Regions from separate parts of the Pantoea sp. NSTU24 genome, predicted to be linked through region 3. Evidence: riboswitches for the same ligand, from Rfam matches in the RefSeq annotation. Region 3 holds a riboswitch; each other region holds the start of a gene.
The links. A riboswitch is a leader RNA that binds a small molecule or an ion and turns the genes downstream of it on or off. The one in region 3 is predicted to bind thiamine pyrophosphate.

Region 1 (7,190 bases), 1.9 Mb from region 3:
CGACGACCACCGCCGCCAGCGGGGGCAGCAGCAGGAGCAGCGCCAGCAGGATCAGCAGCGCATCAATCAGCTGTGCCGCACGCGAATCCTGCGGATCGCGCCAGCCGCTGAGCTGGCTGCTTCCGGCGGGAATCGCCTTGCTGAAGCGCTGACTGAGCAGCACCAGCGTCAGGCAGCAGCCGAGCTGGATCATTGCCAGCAGGGCGGCGCGGCCGGGATCATAGTCATAACTCAGAGCCTGGAAGATGGCCAGTTCGATGGTGGTCGCCTGCGGACCGCCGCCCAGCGACAGCACGGTGGCAAAGCTGGCAAAACAGAGCATAAAAATCAGCGCCCCGGCAGGCAGCAGCTGACGCCGCAGCCACGGCCACTCCAGCAGACGAAACTGATGCCAGCCGCGCAGGCCGAGCTGAGCCGTCAGCTGACGCTGCTCCGCCGGGATCTGCTCCAGCGCCTGCAGCAGCAGACGCGTCGCCAGCGGCAGGTTAAAGAAGACGTGCGCCAGCAGAATGCCTGACAGCCCATAAGGCGAGAAGTGATAGCCAATCCCGGCCCACTGGCAGAGCTGCGCCAGCCAGCCGGTACGTCCGTAAACCGTCAGCAGACCAAATATCGCCACCAGCACCGGCAGCACCAGGGTCATGGCGCACAGGCGCAGCAACAGCTGACGGCCCGGAAAGCGGCGACGATAGAGCGCCCGTGCCAGCGGCAGGGCGGGCAGCAGTGACAGCAGCGCAGAGAGCAGTGCCTGACCGAATGAGAACGCGATGACATGGCGCAGGTAATCATCCTGCAGCACGCTGCGCAGGTCGGTTTCCGGTGCGGCGCGCCAGAGCGCGCCGAAGGCCAGAAACGCCACCAGGGTTAACAGCAGCGTGGCGAATGAGCCGGGTAGCAGCCAGCGCGGCATCAGCGACTGACTGCGCGTTGCCACTGGCTAATCCAGCTGGCGCGCTGGCTGGCGACCTCTTCCGGCGAGAACTGCAGCGCAGTGGCGGGCACCGTCAGGGCGTTAAAACCGGCTGGCAGCGGTGTGGCGGTCACCGGGTACATCCAGTTGCCGGTTGGAATGGTGTGCTGGAAGTCGGGGGAGACCATAAACGTCATGAACTGCTGCGCCAGCTCGGGCTGTTTGCTGCTGGCTAACTGCGCGGCGACTTCGACCTGCAGATAGTGGCCTTCGGCAAACGGGGCGGCCGCATAATTCTCTTTCTTCTCTTCGATAATGTGATAAGCCGGTGACGTGGTGTAGCTCAGCACCAGATCGCTTTCCCCTTTCAGGAACAGGCCATAGGCTTCACTCCAGCCTTTAGTCACCGTCACGGTTTTCTGCGCCAGCTTCTGCCACGCCTGCGGTGCCTGATCACCATAGACTTTCTGCATCCAGAGCAGCAGACCTAAACCCGGTGTGCTGGTGCGGGGATCTTCGTAGATAACCCGCCACTTCTGCGGGCTGTCGACCAGCTCTTTCAGGCTTTTCGGCGGGTTTTTCAGCCGGGTTTTGTCATAGACAAAAGCGAAGTAGCCATAGTCGAAGGGAATGAAGGTCGTGTCATGCCAGCCACCAGGCAGGGTTAATCTGGCGGTGTCGACCTGACTTCTGGCGAACAGGCCGGTTTTCTGCGCCGCCTGGACCAGATTGTTGTCCAGTCCCAGCACCACATCCGCCTTGCTGTTTTTACCTTCCATCCGCACGCGGTTCAGCAGCGAGACGCCATCTTCCAGCGTGACAAATTTCAGTTCGCAGTTGCAGCGGGCTTCAAAGGCTTTTTTTACTGCCGGGCCAGGGCCCCAGTCGGCCGAGAAAGAGTCATAGGTATAGACCGTGAGCACCGGCTTAGCCGCCAGAACGGGGGCGGAGAGTAACAACAGGACCGGCAGAACTTTGTTTAACACTTTGCGCTCCTTCAGGAGAATAGGGGATGAGTCGCAAAGGATCTGAGCACTGAGGCCTCTCAAATCCCTACGTCGGTATTAACCGAATCAGGTTCGACGGGTCTCTCTCAGCTGCTTGCTGGTGGCAGGCGGCACCCCGTTGAGAACGCCACATTCTAGTCATTTCAGCGGCGTGGCGAAAGCGTTACAGCGCCGGTGGCGCGAACCAGGCCGATTTAAAATCGAACCAGCCCAGCGTATTCATCCGGACGCCACGCATACTGCGCTGGCCTTCCAGCAGCAGCCAGTGGTGAAACAACGGATGCAGACCTGCTTCCTCGACTAACTGCTTGCTCCATTCGGCCAGTGGCAGCGTTTTTTCGCGCCAGCGCGCGGCTTCCCCATGCCAGTCGATGGGCAGGCAGTGGTGCAGCAGCGGGACCTCATACAGCTGTGCAAACAGCGAATAGTTCAGTGGCAGGGTGAAGTTCACGCTGCCGAGCCAGATGTCACTTTCCGCCTGGCCCTGATACCAGCTTTCGTAGTCGATCTCGCGGGTCACCAGTGTCACGCCATGCTGAGCCAGCAGCGGCCGCAGTGCATTGGCGATACCCTCATGCTCGACGTGCTGGCTGTACCAGGTCAGCGTCAGGTGGGTCAGGCCGGACGGTTTTTCGACCGGCTTCAGGTCGCGGCGGTGATGCCAGCGCGGCAGCAGGCCGTAGGCCGGGAACCAGTAGCGCTGATACCCGACGCCCGCGTGGTTGAGCAGGGCGATGGGGTTAAACAGATAGCTCACCCAGCGCCGGACCGCCGCATTACGGCCCAGCGCGGAACGCTGGTCGAACAGCAGGTAGTAGCACCCTTCCTCCAGACGGCTCTCTTCCTGAACCTCATCAGTGCTCCCCCTGTCGCCCTGCAGACGGACACCGGCGTAGACCAGCTCATCGCTGATGTCGGGCAGCACCCAGATAGAGACATCATCAATCAGGGCGCGAAAACCAAAGTAGTCATCAAAAGCTTCAATCTTCAGCTGACTCGCCTGATTGCGGATCACCCGGTAGGGGCCGGTGCCCACCGGCTGGCGGGCAAAGTCGGGCAGGGTGGGCCATTCGCGTGGCAGGATCATTGCACTCACGCTGCCGAGCAGCCAGGGCAGCCACGCGTCGGGCTGGCTTAAGTGGATGTCGAGCGTCCAGGGAGCGGGCGAGGCGATCTCTGCAATATGGGCGAAGAGCGGGTGCGGGCGCTGACGCGCCAGCGTGGCCAGCACATCCTCCATCTCCAGCTCTCTGCCGTGATGGAAACGAATTGCCGGGCGCAGAAAGAAACGCCAGTGAAGCGGCGAGGTCTGCTGCCAGTGATGGGCAATGTCCGGCTCGGCTTCCCCGTTTTCCTCATTTATTCGCGTCAGGCCATTGAAGATCTGGCGCGCAATATGGGTTTCCGAGCGCCGCAGCGGTGAGCCAGGCAGCAGGTTGAGCAGTGGCCGATAGTAGAGCACCCGCAGGATATGCTTGCCCTGGCGGAAGCTGCGGCCCAGATGCGCGCCGATCATCTGGCGCACCTGATTCTTGTCCCCGACCAGCTGAACCAGTTGATCGATACGATCCTGATCCAGCAGATCCTCGGCGCGCTGCTGCTGTAAAGCCAGCCCGGTGTAGCAGAAGGTGAGCACCGAGCGTTTGCCGCGACCGGCCTCAGCCTGCCAGATTAGCCAGCCCGCAGCCTGCATCCGGTTAAGCAGGTTACGCATGTGGCGGCGTGAGCAATGCAGCCTGTCGGCCAGTTCGCTGAGGGTGATCGCCTGCGTCTGCCCCTGACAGCTCTGCCACAGGCGGATGAACTGCTGTTTCAGACGTGATGAGGACATAAAAGGGGAACTCCCGCTGAAAAGCGCTCTGTTTTTCCTGCCCTATTTTAAGAGCAAACTTTGTGCAATGGGAAGAGCGGGAGGCATTCCGCAGGGAATGGCGTTCGACCCTCACGCCGCGCTTCAGCGACGTGCTTTTCTGAGTAGGGTGCATTTTCACCGCCGGCAGAGGATCTCTGCTGGCTTTTTTCATGTTGCACGGTATCGTCTACCCTTCTTTTTTCCCCCGTTTGTCCTGAAAGGGATTTCGCTATGAAATCGCTGTTAACGCGGCAGCGCCGCATCAATCCGGTTTACCTCGCTTTTATGGTCGCCTCTTTCATGCTGGGCGTGGCCGGTGCATTGCAGGCACCGACCCTCAGCCTGTTTCTGACGCGCGAGGTGCAGGCGCGCCCCTTCTGGGTCGGCCTGTTCTTTACCATCAATGCGGTGGCCGGGATCGTGGTGAGTATGCTGGTGGCAAAGCGCTCAGACAGCGTAGGCGACCGGCGTCATATCATTCTCTTCTGCTGCCTGATGGCGCTGGCCAATGCGCTGCTGTTCGCCTTTACCCGACACTATCTGACGCTGCTCACCCTGGGCGTACTGCTGTCGGCGCTGGCCAGCGTCTCCATGCCTCAGTTGTTTGCGCTGGCGCGCGAGTACGCCGACCAGTCGGCGCGCGAAGCGGTGATGTTCAGTTCGGTAATGCGTGCGCAGCTCTCGCTGGCGTGGGTGATCGGCCCGCCGCTCTCCTTTGCCCTCGCGCTGAACTACGGCTTTGTCACGCTGTTTATCGTGGCCGCTGCGCTGTTTCTGCTCTGCATCCTGCTGGTCTGGTTTACCCTGCCGTCGGTGCCGCGCAGCCAGCCGCAGATGCAGAGTGGTGGGCTGCCAGTAAGCGGCTGGCGCGACCGGGATGTGCGCCTGCTGTTCCTCGCCTCCGTAGTAATGTGGACCTGCAATACCATGTATATCATTGATATGCCGCTCTATATCAGCACCACGCTGGGCCTGCCGGAGAAGCTGGCCGGTCTGCTGATGGGCACGGCGGCAGGGCTGGAGATTCCGGTCATGCTGCTGGCCGGACATTATGCACGACGTATCGGCAAGCGGCGGTTAATGCTCATTGCGGTAGCGGCAGGCGTGCTGTTCTATCTGGGGCTGGTGCTGTTTAACTCCCGTGCCTCACTGATGGTGCTGCAGCTGTTTAACGCCGTGTTTGTCGGAATTATTGCGGGTATCGGGATGTTGTGGTTCCAGGATCTGATGCCGGGACGGCCAGGTGCCGCGACTACGCTGTTCACCAACGCCATCTCGACCGGCATGATCCTGGCGGGTGTGATTCAGGGCACGCTCAGTGAGCGGCTGGGACATGAGGCGGTTTACTGGCTTGCGTTCGGGCTGGCGGTGGTGGCGCTGGTGATGTCGGCGCGGGTGCGGGACGTATAAAGAAGAAGGGCGACCGGGTGTCGCCCCTGTTTAATGCAATCAGCGCAGGAAGGCGGGCTGATTCTGCTCATACTGCGAAATCGCGGCTTCGTGCTGCAACGTCAGGCCGATGCTGTCAAGGCCGTTGATCATGCAGTGACGGCGGAAGCCGTCCAGCTCAAACGGATAGACTTTATCGCCCGCAGTGACCGTCTGTGCTTCCAGATCAACGGTGAAGCGGATGCCGGGCTGGGCCGCAACCAGTCTGAACAGCTCATCCACCTGCTCTTCATTTAATTTCACTGGCAGCAGCTGGTTGTTGAAGCTGTTGCCGTAAAAAATATCCGCAAAGCTCGGCGCGATGACGACGTGAAAACCGAAGTCGGTCAGCGCCCAGGGCGCATGCTCGCGTGAGGAGCCGCAGCCAAAGTTCTCGCGCGCCAGCAGGATGCTGGTGCCTTTGAATTCGGGCTTGTTCAGCACAAAGCCGGGCGTCGGCACCGTACCGGCATCATCTTCGAAGCGCCAGTCATGAAACAGGTGCTGGCCAAAGCCGGTGCGGGTGACCTTCTGCAAAAACTGCTTAGGGATGATCGCGTCGGTATCCACGTTCGCGGCATCCAGTGGCGCAACAATGCCGGTGTGCTGAGTAAATTTTTTCGCCATGACTTAAGCTCCTGTCGTCAGTTCACGGATGTCGGCAAAATGGCCGGTCACGGCAGCCGCCGCGGCCATCGCCGGGCTGACCAGGTGCGTCCGGCCGCCACGGCCCTGACGGCCCTCAAAGTTACGGTTGCTGGTGGATGCACAGCGTTCGCCTGGGTTCAGGCGGTCATTGTTCATCGCCAGGCACATTGAGCAGCCCGGCAGACGCCATTCAAAGCCCGCTTCCAGGAAGATTTTATCCAGACCTTCCGCTTCAGCCTGCGCCTTCACCGGACCGGAACCTGGCACCACCATCGCAATCACGCCCGGCGCAACTTTGCGGCCTTTTGCGATGGCGGCAGCGGCACGCAGATCTTCAATACGGGAATTGGTGCAGGAGCCGATGAACACTTTATCAATCGTGACGTCGGTCAGTCGGATGCCCGGCTGCAGGTTCATGTAAGCCAGTGCTTTTTCCGCTGAGGCGCGCTCAACCGGATCGGCAAACGAGGCCGGATTCGGGATTGCCTGATCCACCGCAATCACCTGGCCCGGATTGGTGCCCCAGGTCACCTGCGGCGCAATCTCTTCTGCCTGCAGCGTGACCACCGCATCATACTGCGCGCCCTCGTCAGATTTCAGGGTGCGCCAGTACTCTACGGCCTGTTCCCATTTCTCACCCTGCGGCGAGAACTGACGACCTTTCAGGTAGCTGAAGGTCGTTTCATCCGGAGCGACCAGGCCCGCTTTCGCGCCCATTTCGATCGCCATGTTGCACAGGGTCATACGGCCTTCCATGCTCAGCGCCTGGATTGCCGGACCACAGAATTCAACCACATAGCCGGTGCCGCCTGCGCTGCCGGTTTTGCCGATGATCGCCAGCACAATATCTTTTGCGGTAATGCCGGTTGAAGCCTGGCCCAGCACTTCGATCTTCATGGTTTTAGCCCGACCCTGTTTCAGCGTCTGGGTGGCAAACACATGCTCAACTTCAGAGGTACCGATACCAAAGGCCAGCGAGCCGAAGGCCCCGTGCGTCGCTGTGTGTGAATCGCCGCAGACGATTGTCATGCCTGGCAGCGTCATGCCCTGCTCAGGGCCAATAACGTGGACGATGCCCTGGAAAGGGTGATTCAGATCATACAGCTGGACGCCAAACTCCGCGCAGTTCTTCATCAGCTCCTGCATCTGAATACGCGCCATCTCGCCGGAGGCATTGATGTCTTTAGTCTGCGTCGAGACGTTGTGGTCCATGGTGGCAAAAGTTTTGCCCGGCTGACGGACTTTACGCCCATGCGCGCGCAACCCATCGAAAGCCTGCGGCGAAGTCACTTCATGGATCAGGTGGCGATCGATGTAGAGTAACGGCGTTTCATCTGGCGCTTCG
Region 2 (7,190 bases), on a different contig from region 3:
GAGTGATGATGAGGCGTCAAAAGTCATCGTCAGATGCATCATTAATATGCTGAAAGAGCTGAACTATACCGTGCTCGCGGAAGGTGTCGAGTCCGAGTCCACGCTGGCGTTGCTGAAAACCTACGGCTGCGATCAAATCCAGGGCTACTTCTTCTCAAAACCGCTGCCCGCCAGCGACATCGAGCACTGGCTCCAGCCGAAGTCACACGCATAAATTCGCCCGCAGCGCGGGCTGCGGGCGAATTACTCACTCACTGCCGGTGGCATAATGCTCAACCGGCGTGATTTTTTTGATCAGTTTGTTATCAAACAAAAACTGCTCATAGGCCTGATAGCGAGCGCGATCCAGTTTTGCCGGGTTGACAGCGAACCGCGGCAGGGTGGCGCGCCAGGCCTCATGATTCAGCGGTGTATTCAGCTCCGGATGCAGGCGGGCAAACGCCAGCCAGCTCTCTTCAGGATGAGCCTGCAGCTCAGCATTCCCCTTCTTTAGCGCGCGCAGAAATTTCTGGATTTTCTCTGCATGCGCATCTTCACGGTTAGCGACAATAATCAGTTCATCATAAGCCGGCACCCCATAATCCTCGATGTTAAAAACCACCGGATCTTTACCCTGCTGTTTCAGTTCCAGCGCTTCAATATTGCGATAGCCGCCGATGACCGCATCCACCTGGCCGGTCAGCAGGGCACTGGTCAGCTGAAAGTTGACGTTAACCAGTTTAACCTGGTCACTGCTCACCCCGTTGTGGGCCAGCATGGTGGCCAGCGTTGCCTGCTCGATGCCGCTGACGGAGTAACCGATGCGCTTGCCTTTCAGATCGCCCGGCTGCCGGATGGATTTATCCAGCGTCATCAGGGTATTCAGGGGCGTATCGACCAGCGTACCGACCCGCATCAGCGGCAGGCCCTGATCGGCAAAGAAGTGCAACTGCGGCTGATAGGTGATGGCGAGGTCAGCCTGCTTCGCGGCCACCAGACGCGGCGGCAGCGCAGGGTCGGAGGGCGGGATCATCGTCACCTCCAGCCCCTCTGCGGCAAAGGCACCGCTCTGCTGAGCCACCAGCAGCGGGGCGTGATCGGGATTGATATACCAGTCGAGCACCAGGGTCATTTTTTCCATCGTCTGCGCCCGGGCGGCGAGGGAGGCGCTGATTAGCAGAATAAACAAGGGCATTTTTGTCATAGCGTTTCTCATCAGTGAGGTCATCAGGGGGTTTCCGGTGCCCAGGCGATCAGGCGGCGCAGCAGACGGTCGAGCGTCAGCCACAGGGCCAGCGTCATCAGCACCAGAATAAACAGGGCAGCGAAACAGAGGTCACTCTGCATCCGGGCATTAGCGTTCAGCATCACGTATCCCAGCCCTTCGGCTGAACCGACCCATTCGCCGATGATGGCACCAATGGGCGCGACCGCTGCAGCCATACGCAGGCCGGAGCCCAGCGCAGGCAGCGCGGCGGGCAGCCGGACATGCCACACCTGCGTGGCCTGTGACGCGCCCAGGGTGCGAGCCAGATCGAGGTAGCCAGGTGTGACGCGACGCAGGCCATCAGAAAAGGTGGCGGTTACGGGAAAGAAGATCACCAGAATCGCCATTGCGACTTTTGCTCCCATGCCGAAGCCAAACCAGAGCACCAGCAATGGAGCCAGGGCAAAGACCGGGATCGCCTGGCTGATGATCACCAGCGGCATCATCCAGCGCCGCAGCCCCGGCGAAAAGGTCATGCCCAGCGCCAGTGCGCCACCCAGCAGTACGCCGGCAACCATGCCGCTGAGGATCTCGGACAGGGTGATCAGCGTGTGATGCATCAGGTAGTCCGCGTTCTGCCACAGCGCGGCGGCGACCGAGGCGGGTGAGGGCAGCAGAAAGGCCGGAACAGCGGTCAGTGTGGCAAGCCACCACACTGCAATCAGCCCGGCGGCGATCATCAGGATACGGCGAAAGCCGTTAAAGCCTGCCTGTAATCTCATCCGGCTACCCTGCTCAGCTGTTTCAGCAGTGTGGCCTGACTCCGGATAACATGGAGGTCATCGGCGGCGCGGGGCGGCTCTCCCGGTAGAGGCGGGCAGGCTTCAACGCCCGCCGGACCGATGACCAGACAATGGTGCGCGAGCCGGCAGGCTTCCGCCACATCATGAGTAATCAGCAGGACCGTATGATCGGCCAGCACCTCTGCGGCCAGCGTCTGAATCTGACTGCGGGTCAGGGCATCCAGCGCCGAGAAGGGCTCGTCCATCAGAACGACGGGCTGACGGGTATAGAGCGTACGCGCCAGTGCCGCCCGCTGCCGCATCCCACCGGAGAGCGTCGCAGGCCGTGCGCGGGCGCAGTGGCTCAGCCCGACCTGCGCAAGAAGATGCCGCGCCCGGCCGGGGTCAGCCTTTTCCCCGCGCAGACGGCTGGCAAGGCAGACATTCTGTTCTATCGTCAGCCAGGGATAGAGCAGATCCTGCTGCCCCATCCAGGCGATGCGGCCGGTCAGCGGCAGCCCATCGCTGCCGCTGACTTCTCCGGCGACGGGTGGTGTCAGTCCGGCAATGACCCGCATCAGGCTGCTTTTACCGACGCCGCTGGCCCCGAGCAGCGCGGTGATTTTTCCGCCTGCAATTTCCAGATCAAGCTGACTGAAGAGCGGCTGCAGCCCGAAATTCAGGGTGAGCTGACGCACCAGAATCCCCGGTGCGGCAGGCAGGGTCGTGATCCTCATGCGTCATTCTCCAGGCTGGTCACCTGATTCAGCCCCATCTGCCAGAAAGCCGATTCCAGCCGGGTCGCTGTGGTGAAAATGTCCGTCAGCTGATCAAATCGTGCTTCACCGGCGCACTCATGCGCCAGCCGTTCAAACAGGGAGAGCGAGCGGCGAACGCCCGTCAGATAGCTTTTATCGCCGTAGTTCTCTATCCACGCCGCATAAGGATTACCTTCAAAGCGGGTAGATGGGTCGTGCAGCAGGTTCAGGCCGATCTCGGCATAACCGGCGACGCAGGGCATCAACGCCAGCGCATCGCCGGTGTGGCCGACATCCAGCACATAGCGGGTGTAGTTCAGCGTGTCCATTGCTTCAGGTTCTGCGGCCATATCGGTTTCGCTGATGCCCCATTGCCGGCAGTAAGTCTGGTGCAACGGCAGTTCATTGATGATGGCATTAAGTGAGGTGGTCGCATGACGCAGCGCGTCTGGATCGGTGAGTTTGCTGATCAGCAGGCCCCAGGCGCGGGCAAAGTGCAGCAGAAACTGGTAGTCCTGCACCAGATAATGCCGGAAAGCGGCGGCGGGCAGCGTACCCTGGCCGAGTTGCTGCACGAAGTCATGCGCAACATAGGCGTGCCAGTGGGGACCCGCCTGCTGGCGCAGACGGCCATAAAAGCCGGTATCGAAAAGCGGACGTGACATAGGATCTCCGGTTGTCAGGGAGATCCGGGCATACGGTCTGGAACAGGGGATAATGCAGGAGATAAGACAGAAGAATCTGCCGACCCGTCCCTTCGCTGGCATGACCCAGATCAGGTTCAAAGGGTTCGGCTTACGCCATCTCAGCCCGTTACAGGACACCCCTCGGAGACAGTGGTTATACGATAATTTCTGCCAGAGCACAATCGGCAGAGAGGCCGTTGAGCGTCTCTGCCACTGCTGCTGACGGGCACATTACCGGCCCTGTGTGACGGTGTCACTCAAGATCGGTGCCGTTGCTGGCGATCACTTTTTTGTACCACCAGAATGACTTTTTACGCATGCGCGCCAGCGTGCCGTTTCCGCGATCGTCGCGGTCAACATAAACAAAGCCATAGCGCTTGCTCATCTCTCCGGTTGAGGCCGCCACCAGATCGATGCAGCCCCAGCTGGTGTAGCCCAGCACCGGCACGCCATCTTCAATGGCATCACCCATCGCGCGGATATGTTCACGAAGATAGCTGATGCGGTAATCGTCATTGATCTCGCCGTTATCATCGATCTCATCGCGCGCGCCCAGACCATTTTCCACCAGGAACAGCGGCTTCTGATAGCGGTCATACATCATATTCATGGTGATGCGTAAGCCGAGTGGATCGATGCCCCAACCCCATTCGCTGCGCGGCACGTGTGGGTTAGTCAGGGATTTCACCACATTGGCGGCGCTGCTGTTTTGCTCATTCATTTCTGCCGAGGCGCAGCGTGAGGCGTAATAGCTGAACGAGACAAAATCGACGCTGTTTTTCAGGATCTCATCATCCCCGTCGGCGATCTCAAGCGTAATCCCCTTTTCCCGGAACAGGCGGGCGGCATAAGCGGGATACGCGCCCCGTGCCTGCACGTCGATAAAGAAGAGGTTCTCACGATCCTTTTCCAGCGCCGCCCAGACATCTTCTGGTTTGCTGGACCACGGGTAGAAGTTCCCGCCTGCCAGCATGCAGCCGACCTGATTCGCCGGGTTCACCTCATGCGCGATGCGCGTCACCAGGGCGCTGGCGACCAGCTCATGATGCGCCGCCTGATACTTAACCTGCTCCTTATTCTCACCGGGTTCAAACACTAAGCCTGCACCAGAGAACGGACTGTGCAGCAGAATATTAATCTCGTTGAAGGTCAGCCAGTACTTCACCAGACCATCAAACGCTTCAAAGCAGCTGCGGGCGTAGCGGGCGAAGAAGTCGACCATCTTCCTGTTGCGCCATGAGCCATATTCGGTGACCAGATGCATCGGCACATCAAAATGGCAGAGCGTGACCAGCGGTTCGATACCGTATTTGCGGCACTCCTCAAACACCGCACGGTAGAAGGCGATGCCAGCCGGGGCAGGCGTCAGCTCATCTCCATTCGGATAGAGCCGACTCCAGGCAATGGAGGTACGGAACACGCTGAACCCCATCTCTGCCATCAGCGCAATATCTTCCCGGTAGCGATGATAGAAATCGATAGCCTCATGGCTGGGATAGAACTCATCGTCACGCAGGGTAAATCGCTTTTCCAGCCCCAGCTTGACCGGCATACGGTGCGGACCATGTGGGATCATATCAACAGTAGTTAAGCCTTTTCCGCTCTCGCGAAAGCCACCTTCACTCTGGTTCGCGGCCAGCGCGCCACCCCATAAAAATCCTTGCGGAAACCTTGATTCAGACATGCAATCCTCTTTTTTTCTGGTCGCGTTGACCGGTTCCTTTAATGGCTGCTAATTGCGTTAGTACGTTCAGTCACGGGCGAGGTCTGCGATGCGGGCTGCGGTTCCGTCTCCGGAATATCCTCGAAGCCCAGTAACAGCGTCAGAACAAATGACAGCACGACGGACAGAATCATTACCGCGCCGACCCAGACGATCGTCATCGGATTGGCAGGATCAAAAAACTGGACGCTGGTAAAGAGGCCAGGTGAGGCCATTGAATGACTGGCCAGCCCGCCAATTCCCGCGACGGCACCGCAGATAAATCCGCTGATGAGGCAGGCGATCAGTGGTCGCTTCAGACGAACCGCCACACCATACAGTGCAGGTTCTGAAATGCCCGCCACAATTGCGGAGGCCGCTGCGGCCAGCGCGGTCTGGCGCAGTTCGCGGTTTTTAGTGCGAAACGCCACCGCCAGGGACGACCCACCCAGTGACAGGTTGGCGCCAATCTCAGACGGCATCACCATGCCCTCTTTTCCGGTTTCAGCAATGGTCTGGATGATGGTTGGCGTAAAGACCCGGTGCATCCCGGTCATCACCAGCAGCGGCCAGATCGCCCCCATGATGGCCACAGAAAGCCAGCCAAGATAGTCATGAACGGTATAGACCAGTGCAGAGATGCCGCTGCCGATCCAGATGCCAATCGGGCCAATCAGCACAATGGCGATGGGCGCGGCAATCAGCACAATCAGCATCGGTTTCAGGAAGTTTTTCGTCACGGCAGGCGTGATGCGGTCCACGCCGCGCTCAATGTGCGACAGGATCCAGGTCATCACCAGTGCCGGGATGACGGTGTAGGTGTATTTCACCGCTGTCACCGGAATCAGGGCAAACTCTACCGGCTGCCCCTGCGCGGCTTTCGCCATCAGATCGATAAAGGTGGGATGAACCAGCACACCGGCAATCGCGATCGCCAGCGACATGTTGGTTTTGAATTTCAGTGCTGCCGAGGCCGCCACCATGACGGGCAGGAAGAAAAATGCGCCGTCGCCGATGACGTTGAGGATCACCAGGGTTGACGAGCCTTTGTCAAACAGTCCCGCCATATCCAGAATCATCGCCAGCAGTTTCACCATCGATCCGCCGATAATGGCCGGAATTAACGGCGACATCGTGCCGACCAGCGCATCCAGTATGCCCGCGCCAATCCGCCTGAACGTGATTTTACGTTTCACCGGTGCGCTGGATGAGGCACCCGGTGAGCCCAGTTCCAGCAGTGCCTGATAAGCCTGCGATACTGTGTTTCCGATAATTACCTGACACTGGGTATCGTTATGCACCACGCCCAGCACGCCGTGAATCGCTTTGAGCCTGGGATAGTCAATCTGCGTGTCATCCTTCACTACAAACCGCAGACGCGTCATACAGTGCGTTACGGCTTCGATGTTGGTGAGGCCGCCTAGCGCATCAACGATGGCGCGAGACACCTCGGCATAATTTCTGGGCATGATCGCTCTTCTCTGTAGGGTAAATCGGTCAGAATTTATGTTTTATGTACCTGCGGACAGGCTGATAGGAAACCGGTTTCACAAAATCATGAAGGGCTTTACACTTCCCGACAAGCCCGAAAATCAGGCAGCTTTCGGTTTTGTGAAGCGTATCACTTGGGAAGCAGGGCGGCATTTGCGCCGACGCCGGGTAAATATTTCCAATATTGAGTGGCTTAGGTAGACTGCATGACGGACGCAGCAGAGGAGCAGCATCATGGCAACGATTCAGGAAGTGGCAAAACGGGCGGGCGTCTCAAAAGCGACCGTGTCACGCGTGCTCTCCGGCAATGGCTATGTCGGCCAGCAAAAACGGGAGCAGGTCCTGCAGGCCATTGCTGAAACCGGCTACCGGCCCAATCTGCTGGCGCGGAATCTGGCAACCCGCACCTCTCAGACCATCGGGCTGGTGATGACCAACACACTCTACAGCGGCAGCTACTTTACAGAAATGATGGCGCACTCCGCGCGCATCCTGGAGCAGCAGGGTCGTCAGCTTATTCTGGCGGACGGTAAGCATTCTGCGGAGCAGGAGCAGGCAGCGATCGAGTTTCTGCTCGATCTGCGC
Region 3 (7,190 bases):
ACCTCCCGCCTGAACAGCAATCGTTTTCCGCAGGTCATCGGCTGGATGGAACAGCAGTTACTCCAGCCTGAAAAACTGATTACGCATGCCTTTCCGCTCAGGGACGCGGAACGGGCAATGACACTGTTCGAGAAAGATCCGCGCACCTGCTGCAAAGTGATCCTGCAAATGGATTAACGCCCGGTGTGCCGAAACGGTGCCGAAGCATGTCCGCGGGCACCTTTAAAACGATAAAACAGACCCCGGAGTTTGTATGTTCAAGAATCTGCGCTGGACCCTCGTTTTACTGCTGTTCCTGGTGTACATGATTAACTATCTGGACCGCGTTGCCCTGTCGCTGACGGTTCCGCTGGTTGAAAAAGATCTGGCGATTAATGCTGAGCAGTTCGGCATTATTTTCGGCAGCTTCTTCTTTGGCTACGCCCTGTTTAACTTTGTCGGCGGCCTGGCCACCGATCGCTTCGGCCCCAAAATCGTCCTGGCCGTAGCGGTAGGTGCCTGGTCTGTCTTCTGCGGTATGACCGCCCTGGCCACCGGCTTCTGGTCGCTGCTGATCCTGCGCATACTGTTCGGCATGGCGGAGGGGCCAATCTGCTCTTCAGCGAACAAAGCGATCAACGGCTGGTTTCCCCGGAAACAGGCCGCGACGGCCATGGGCCTGCTGAGCGCCGGTTCGCCGCTGGGAGGCGCAGTGGCTGGCCCGATCATTGGCTATCTGGCACTGGCTTTCGGCTGGCGGCCGGCCTTCATCATCGTCTGTTGTATTGGTCTGGTCTGGATGGCGTTCTGGCTCTTTTTTGCCGCAGACAATCCGGCTAAAAGCAAACGGATAACGGATGATGAGCGTCAGCTGATCGCGCGCCTGAAGAGTGCCACGCCGAATGATGAGGTTGATCTTTCCGAGACACCGCATCCCTTTGGCTACTATCTGCGCCAGCCCATTATTCTGGTCACCGCCTTTGCCTTCTTTTGCTACAACTACATCCTGTTCTTCTTTCTGAGCTGGTTTCCGGCTTATCTGGTACAGGCGCACGGACTGGATATCAAATCGATGAGTATCACCACGATGATTCCGTGGATCGTGGGCTTCGTTGGCCTGGCGCTGGGCGGCTGGATCTCCGATAAAATCTTTAATCTTACCGGCAAGCTGTTGTTGTCGCGCAAAATTGTGCTGGTGGTCTCACTGCTGGCAGCCGCAATTTGTGTGGCGCTGGCGGGTACGATAAAAGAGGTGGTTCCCGCCGTGATGATGATGTCGGTGTCGATCTTCTTTCTCTACATCACCGGCGCGATTTACTGGGCCATCATTCAGGATGTGGTCCACAAAAGCCGCATCGGCAGCATCAGCGGTTTTATCCATCTGACAGGAAGCCTGTCCGGCATTATCGGGCCTGTTGTCACGGGCTTTATTGTTCAGCACACCGGCAAATTCGATAGCGCCTTTGTCCTGGCCGGGTGTGTTGCTGCGCTGGGGGCTTTCCTGGTGCTGTTTGTCATTCGCAGTCCGAAAACCCGCGATAAACCGGTTTCGGTCTGAGTGGTATTTCTGACAGAACCCTGCTTTGGGGCGCTGTTCGCCCCGCTTGCCATAAGGACGGATTATGTTACAGATCGATCGCCTGCCCGCAGAGATCAGGCGCCCTGCTTACGATCGCAGTCAGTTAAAAACCCGCATGGTGCACATCGGTTTCGGGGCCTTTCATCGAGCCCATCAGGCCCTGTGCAGCGATAAACTGGCGGAACAGGGCAGCGACTGGGGATACTGCGAAGTCAATCTCAACAGCGGCGCGCTGATTCAGGCTCTGCGCGAGCAGCATCTGCTTTATACCCTGACGGAAATGGCCGATGACGCATTGCAGACCCGGGTGATTGGCGTCATTACCGAGGCGCTGCACGCTAAAAGCGACGGGATTGAGGCGGTCATCGAGGCGATGTCTCAGCCCGACGTAGCAATTGTCTCCATGACCGTGACCGAGAAAGGCTACTGCCACCAGCCTGCCAGTGGTCACTTAAACCCGGATCACCCCGATATCGTCCACGACCTGCAGAATCCGGACGCACCGCGCTCGCTGCCAGGGTTGATTCTGGCCGCGATACGCCGCCGCCGGGATCGGAATCTGCCTGCCTTCAGCGTGATGTCCTGTGACAATATGCCGGAAAATGGCCACGTCACACGCAACGTTATTATGCAGCTTGCCCGGCTTCAGGACCCGGTGCTGGCCGACTATGTGCAGCAGCAGGTTTCTTTCCCGTCGACCATGGTGGATCGCATCGTACCAGCCATGACCGATGCCGCCTTTACCGCGCTTGACGCACGCCTGGGTTCTCACGATCCGGTCGCCGTCGAAGCGGAACCTTTCTTCCAGTGGGTCATTGAAGATAACTTCGTCAATGGCCGACCGGCATGGGAAAAAGCGGGCGCAGAACTGGTCAGCGATGTCCTGCCCTATGAAGAGATGAAACTGCGCATGCTGAATGGCAGCCACTCTTTTCTGGCCTATCTTGGTTTCCTGGCAGGCTATGAACATATCAGCGACTGTATGGCCGACCCCCACTTTCGCGCCGCGGCCCGTTCACTGATGGTGGATGAGCAGGCGCCTACTCTGCGTACCCGGGGCGTGGATCTTAACGCCTATGCGGATTCGCTGATCGCCCGTTATGAGAACCGCGCGATTAAACACCGCACCGGGCAAATCGCCACCGACGGTAGCCAGAAGCTGCCTCAGCGCCTGCTTGACAGCCTGCGCTGGCATCTGCAGCGCGGTAGCGACTGCGACCTGCTGCTGCTGGGCGTGGCGGGCTGGATGCGCTACGTCGGCGGCGTGGACGAACAGGGCCAGACGATTGCGATCCGCGATCCCATGCAGAAACAACTGGCGCAGTGTGTAGCCGCCAGCGAAGAGGGTGAGGCGCGCGTTCGGGCCTTACTTTCCCTGCGTGAGGTCTTTGGCGAGGATCTGCTGCAGAACGGCGACGTGGTCGCCCGGCTGAGCGACTGGTATCAGCAACTCTGCACGCAGGGCGCGCGTGCGACGGTGCATCACTGCCTTGAACGCCGCCAGCGGCAGGTCAACAAAGGGCTGGCGCAGACGCAGCGTGCTGATTAGACTGACACTTTCCCCATGGTGCTGGCCCCGGCCAGTCATAATATGGATATTGCTGCATGTCGATCGCCTATACCATTACTACCAGCGAACCGGTGAATCAGCAGATTTACCGGTATCTGCGCAAAGACATCGTCACCTGCGCAATCCAGCCGGGCTCGCTGCTCTCAGAAAAAGAGGTTTCCGCACGCTTTAATGTATCGCGTCAGCCGGTGCGGGAAGCGTTTATCAAACTGGCCGAGGCGGGACTGGTACAGGTATTACCGCAGCGCGGCACCTTCGTGCGCAAAATTTCCGCCAAACGGGTGGCGGATGGCCGCTTTATCCGGGAAGCAGTGGAAATCTCGGTCGTCCGGCGTGCGGCGCAGACGATCACTGCCCAGGGGCTGATGGCGCTGGAGCATAACCTGCAGCTGCAGCGCATGGCCGCCACACGCCATGACAGTCAGGCGTTCCTCAGCCTGGACGATGAGTTTCATCGCCTGATTGCGGAAAGCATTGACTGCAGGCTCGCGTGGGAAACGGTAGAGAACATTAAAGCGACGATGGATCGGGTACGGTTTCTGACGCTGAGTGAAGTTTCCCCGCCGGAAAAGCTGATTGAGCAGCATGACGCCATATTTGCCGCGCTGACGTCCGGCGATGCGGATGCGGCCGAAGCCGCCATGCGTCTCCATCTGCAGGAGATGATCTTCTCCATCACCCCGATTGCTGAGCGCAACAGCGCCTGGTTCGAAACGCCCTGACCCTCACCGTCCGCCAGGACGGTGAGGGTCTGCATCACTACCACCATTGATGAAAATGGTGAACCGGCCCGATGCCCTTCCCGACCTCCAGTGAATCTGCCTGCAGCAGCGCCTGCTGCAGCCAGCTTTTCGCCTCTGCGAGGGTGTCTGCCCAGTCAGCATGGCGCGGACGCAGGGCCGTTAACGCCGCTGACAGCGTACAGCCTGTGCCGTGCGTATGGCGGGTGTTGACGCGCGGCGTGCTGAATCGCTGCTCTGCATCGGGCGCGATCAGCCAGTCCGGGCTCTCACCCGTCGCCAGGTGCCCGCCCTTCATCAGCACGGCCTGACAGCCCAGCGCCAGCAGCGCCCGTCCCTGCTCACGCATCTCCGCCTCATTGGTGGCGAGAGCACAATCCAGTAAGGCGGCGGCCTCCGGCAGATTAGGCGTGATCAGCGAAACCTGCGGCAGTAACAGCTCCCGGACACTGGCCACGGCGTCCGGTGAAAGCAGCGCATCCCCGCTTTTCGCTACCATCACCGTGTCAAGCACGACAAAGGGAATTGCCGCCTGCTTCAGGCGGGCGGCCACCTGCTCAACGATAGCCGTTTCCGACAGCATGCCCATTTTCGCGCTGTCGATGCGGACATCGCTCAGTACCGAATCGAGCTGAGCGGTCACAAAGTCCGGATCAACACGGCAGACCGACTGAACGCCGCAGGTGTTCTGCGCCACCAGCGCAGTGATAACGCTGGTGCCATAGGCACCCAGCGCGGAAAACGTTTTCAGGTCGGCCTGAATCCCGGCGCCACCGCTGGGATCGGTCCCGGCAATCGTCAGGGCATTAATACGTTTCATGCTGTGCCTCCAGCGTCCAGAGTGCATCAACAAACGCCGTGGCAAAACTACCCGGCGCGGCAGCCTGTGACGCCGCCCTCTCCCCCGCTGACGACATGACCTGACAGGCGGCGGCCACGTTTAGCAGCCGGTCACCGGGCAGGCTGCTGAATCCTGCCACGACCGCTGACAGTGCACAGCCGGTGCCGACTACCCGCGTCATCAGGGGCGAGCCGCCGCGAAGCGCAAAGATCCGCGCACCGTCGGTGGCGTAGTCCACCTCCCCACTGACGATGACCAGCGTGCGCCAGGTGGTGGCGAGCTGCCGGGCGGCATCAATCGCCGCATCCGCCTGATGCAGCGTATCCACGCCGCGTCCGCCGCTGGCCTGCTTTGCCAGCGCCAGAATCTCTGATGCATTGCCGCGGATCACGGCCGGTTCCTGACTCAACAACTGCTGGCAGAAGTCACTGCGCAGCGTCAGGGCGCCGACCGCCACCGGATCGAGCGTCCAGGGCGTGCCTGCCTCTCTGGCGGCGGACACGGCGGCCTGCATCGCCTGCTGGCGCTCGCGGGTCAGAGTACCGACATTGATGAGGAGCGCATCGGCAAAGCGGCTGAACTCAGCGGCTTCGTCAGCATCGATAACCATCGCCGGAGAGGCGTTCAGTGCCAGCAGCACGTTGGCGGTGAAGTTCTGTACCACCTCATTGGTCATACAGTGGACCAGCGGTGAGTGACGGCGAAACGCATGCAGAAAAGGCGCAAAATGCGCGGCGGAAAGGTGTTGAGATGGCTGTAGCATGTTAGCTCCCAACCGGCGAACAAGAAGGCGAATGCGGTCAGGCATCAGACTTCCCTACGCTGGCATTATCCAGATCAGGTAATACGGGTATTTCTCAGCCTTCACAAAGAAGGGCACCCCGAGTCATTAGGTACAAAATAGCTTACTTTTTGCCAGATTAGGGGAAGTGGGTTACTAACGCAAGCCTCTCCCTGGTCATCGCTTCTTCACGCTGTACCCAGCCTGTCTCTCAGTTTGTATCCCACATCTGAATGACAAAAATTATTGATTATCTGAATTTGATAAGCGAGACATACAAATAACAGAACTCAGTTCACGGAAACATTAAGCAAGCCAGCAACAGTGCACCACGAAATGGTCAAACGGTAGAAATGCACTTCCGGATGATCAAATACGCCGACCATCAGTAAAAAGTTACGGCAAAAGCGTTTTGCGAGGGTGTATGGCTTAAAGCCAGACCTGGGTACTGATTTCAGCAAATGCGGAATATCACTGAACGGCTCAAAGCCGCTGGGCTTAATACTTTGAAGCTGGGATTAACAAGATCATCTGTATTTACGTTTAGTTAATGCGCTCAGGTGGATGCGTGCACGTGAAACCTATTGGCAGTATCGAGAAGCGGTCACGACTTGCAAAGGGATTTTTGTCCGAGGACAAAATGTCACTGGTGATTATGGTGTGAATCGCTTACAGCAACTTTATGGCGTTGTGTTATAGCCTGTTTCCCACAAAAGTGCCGATGTCTATATAAGAATAACATTGACCTGTCTGAATTGGTGATATGCATACAGTCCTGCGCGCACTCAAAGATGTTGATACTTCGGACAATAAAAAACAGATTTCCCGTATTAAGTCTTCGGGGTTGCTCATGTGTTCGTTTCAGTCGCTGATTGTGCCAACAATCATACTGATGAAATTTACAGCAATCCAGCCGAAACTTTTCGCAGACTCTATCCCCTGTTCTTATCGTCTGGGTGGTGCCAGGGTGTTTCGAACATTTAAGATTAACGATCACATGTTCTTTATATATTTATCAGATTTCGGACAATACAAGCCTTAATGCCTGTTAGTGAAACTATTCAGTACTCCCCGTCAATCCCAGCAATCACATAAGAAACTAACCATAAGAAAACCTATGGAGATAGTGCTTAGTGATCCCTCCGATCTTATCATGGCCAGCCCTCTGCTGTATGTGCTGAATATTTTTCACCCAACCAACTATTGCCGAAGAACAGACGGAAGACATATAGAATGCAGTAAACGCCGCAGCCCTGAGTCCTATTTATCCCTCAGATGCATTACCACCGACATAAAGCGTCGATTTGATGATAAGCAGGCCGAATATCGCCCTCCTGCTCTGGCATTATCCACATCAGGCAATACAGGTATTTCTCAGCTTTCACAAAGAAGGACAACCTGAGTCGGGTTAAGGCCTGACGCATAAGCCAGCCATCCTTAAAGCAAGCCTGAAAATAATCGGTAATCGAACCGCTTCGATGATCCCGGTCAACGTCTGGCGGGACCAAAAAAGGCTAAATGCGCGGGGTGTTGGTATACCTCTTTGTGGGTATTCCAGCCAGAGCTGATGAAGACGATTTTTGCAGCGATTCGGATTGTCGCAACCTCGCTAATCTGCTCAACGCCTGATTGTAAAACCCCCTTCATCTCATGGCGTCAGAAAACCTCTGAAGCCGGACTTCATACTATTCAGGATGTAT

Region 1: another riboswitch for thiamine pyrophosphate. It lies ahead of thiB (thiamine ABC transporter substrate binding subunit); the one in region 3 lies ahead of thiM (hydroxyethylthiazole kinase).
Region 2: another riboswitch for thiamine pyrophosphate. It lies ahead of ACLHDD_RS20165 (TenA family protein); the one in region 3 lies ahead of thiM (hydroxyethylthiazole kinase).

The regions. Positions count from the first base shown of each region.
Region 1 is NZ_JBKIWZ010000001.1:66,930-74,119, forward strand. It holds gene thiP (thiamine/thiamine pyrophosphate ABC transporter permease ThiP) at 1-934, opposite strand, end outside; gene thiB (thiamine ABC transporter substrate binding subunit) at 910-1,896, opposite strand; TPP riboswitch at 1,943-2,045, opposite strand; gene sgrR (HTH-type transcriptional regulator SgrR) at 2,081-3,748, opposite strand; gene ACLHDD_RS00285 (MFS transporter) at 4,001-5,179, shown strand; gene leuD (3-isopropylmalate dehydratase small subunit) at 5,219-5,824, opposite strand; gene leuC (3-isopropylmalate dehydratase large subunit) at 5,828-7,190, opposite strand, start outside.
Region 2 is NZ_JBKIWZ010000003.1:343,533-350,722, reverse strand. It holds gene ACLHDD_RS20185 (sensor domain-containing phosphodiesterase) at 1-214, shown strand, start outside; gene ACLHDD_RS20180 (ABC transporter substrate-binding protein) at 248-1,183, opposite strand; gene ACLHDD_RS20175 (ABC transporter permease) at 1,207-1,968, opposite strand; gene ACLHDD_RS20170 (ABC transporter ATP-binding protein) at 1,965-2,705, opposite strand; gene ACLHDD_RS20165 (TenA family protein) at 2,702-3,391, opposite strand; TPP riboswitch at 3,462-3,564, opposite strand; gene ACLHDD_RS20160 (6-phospho-beta-glucosidase) at 3,666-5,096, opposite strand; gene ascF (PTS cellobiose/arbutin/salicin transporter subunit IIBC) at 5,135-6,583, opposite strand; gene ACLHDD_RS20150 (LacI family DNA-binding transcriptional regulator) at 6,840-7,190, shown strand, end outside.
Region 3 is NZ_JBKIWZ010000001.1:1,925,043-1,932,232, forward strand. It holds gene ACLHDD_RS09170 (Zn-dependent oxidoreductase) at 1-177, shown strand, start outside; gene ACLHDD_RS09175 (MFS transporter) at 254-1,537, shown strand; gene ACLHDD_RS09180 (mannitol dehydrogenase family protein) at 1,602-3,107, shown strand; gene ACLHDD_RS09185 (GntR family transcriptional regulator) at 3,164-3,850, shown strand; gene thiD (bifunctional hydroxymethylpyrimidine kinase/phosphomethylpyrimidine kinase) at 3,888-4,688, opposite strand; gene thiM (hydroxyethylthiazole kinase) at 4,675-5,472, opposite strand; TPP riboswitch at 5,507-5,603, opposite strand; partial or broken gene ACLHDD_RS09200 (HTH-like domain-containing protein) at 5,796-6,041, shown strand.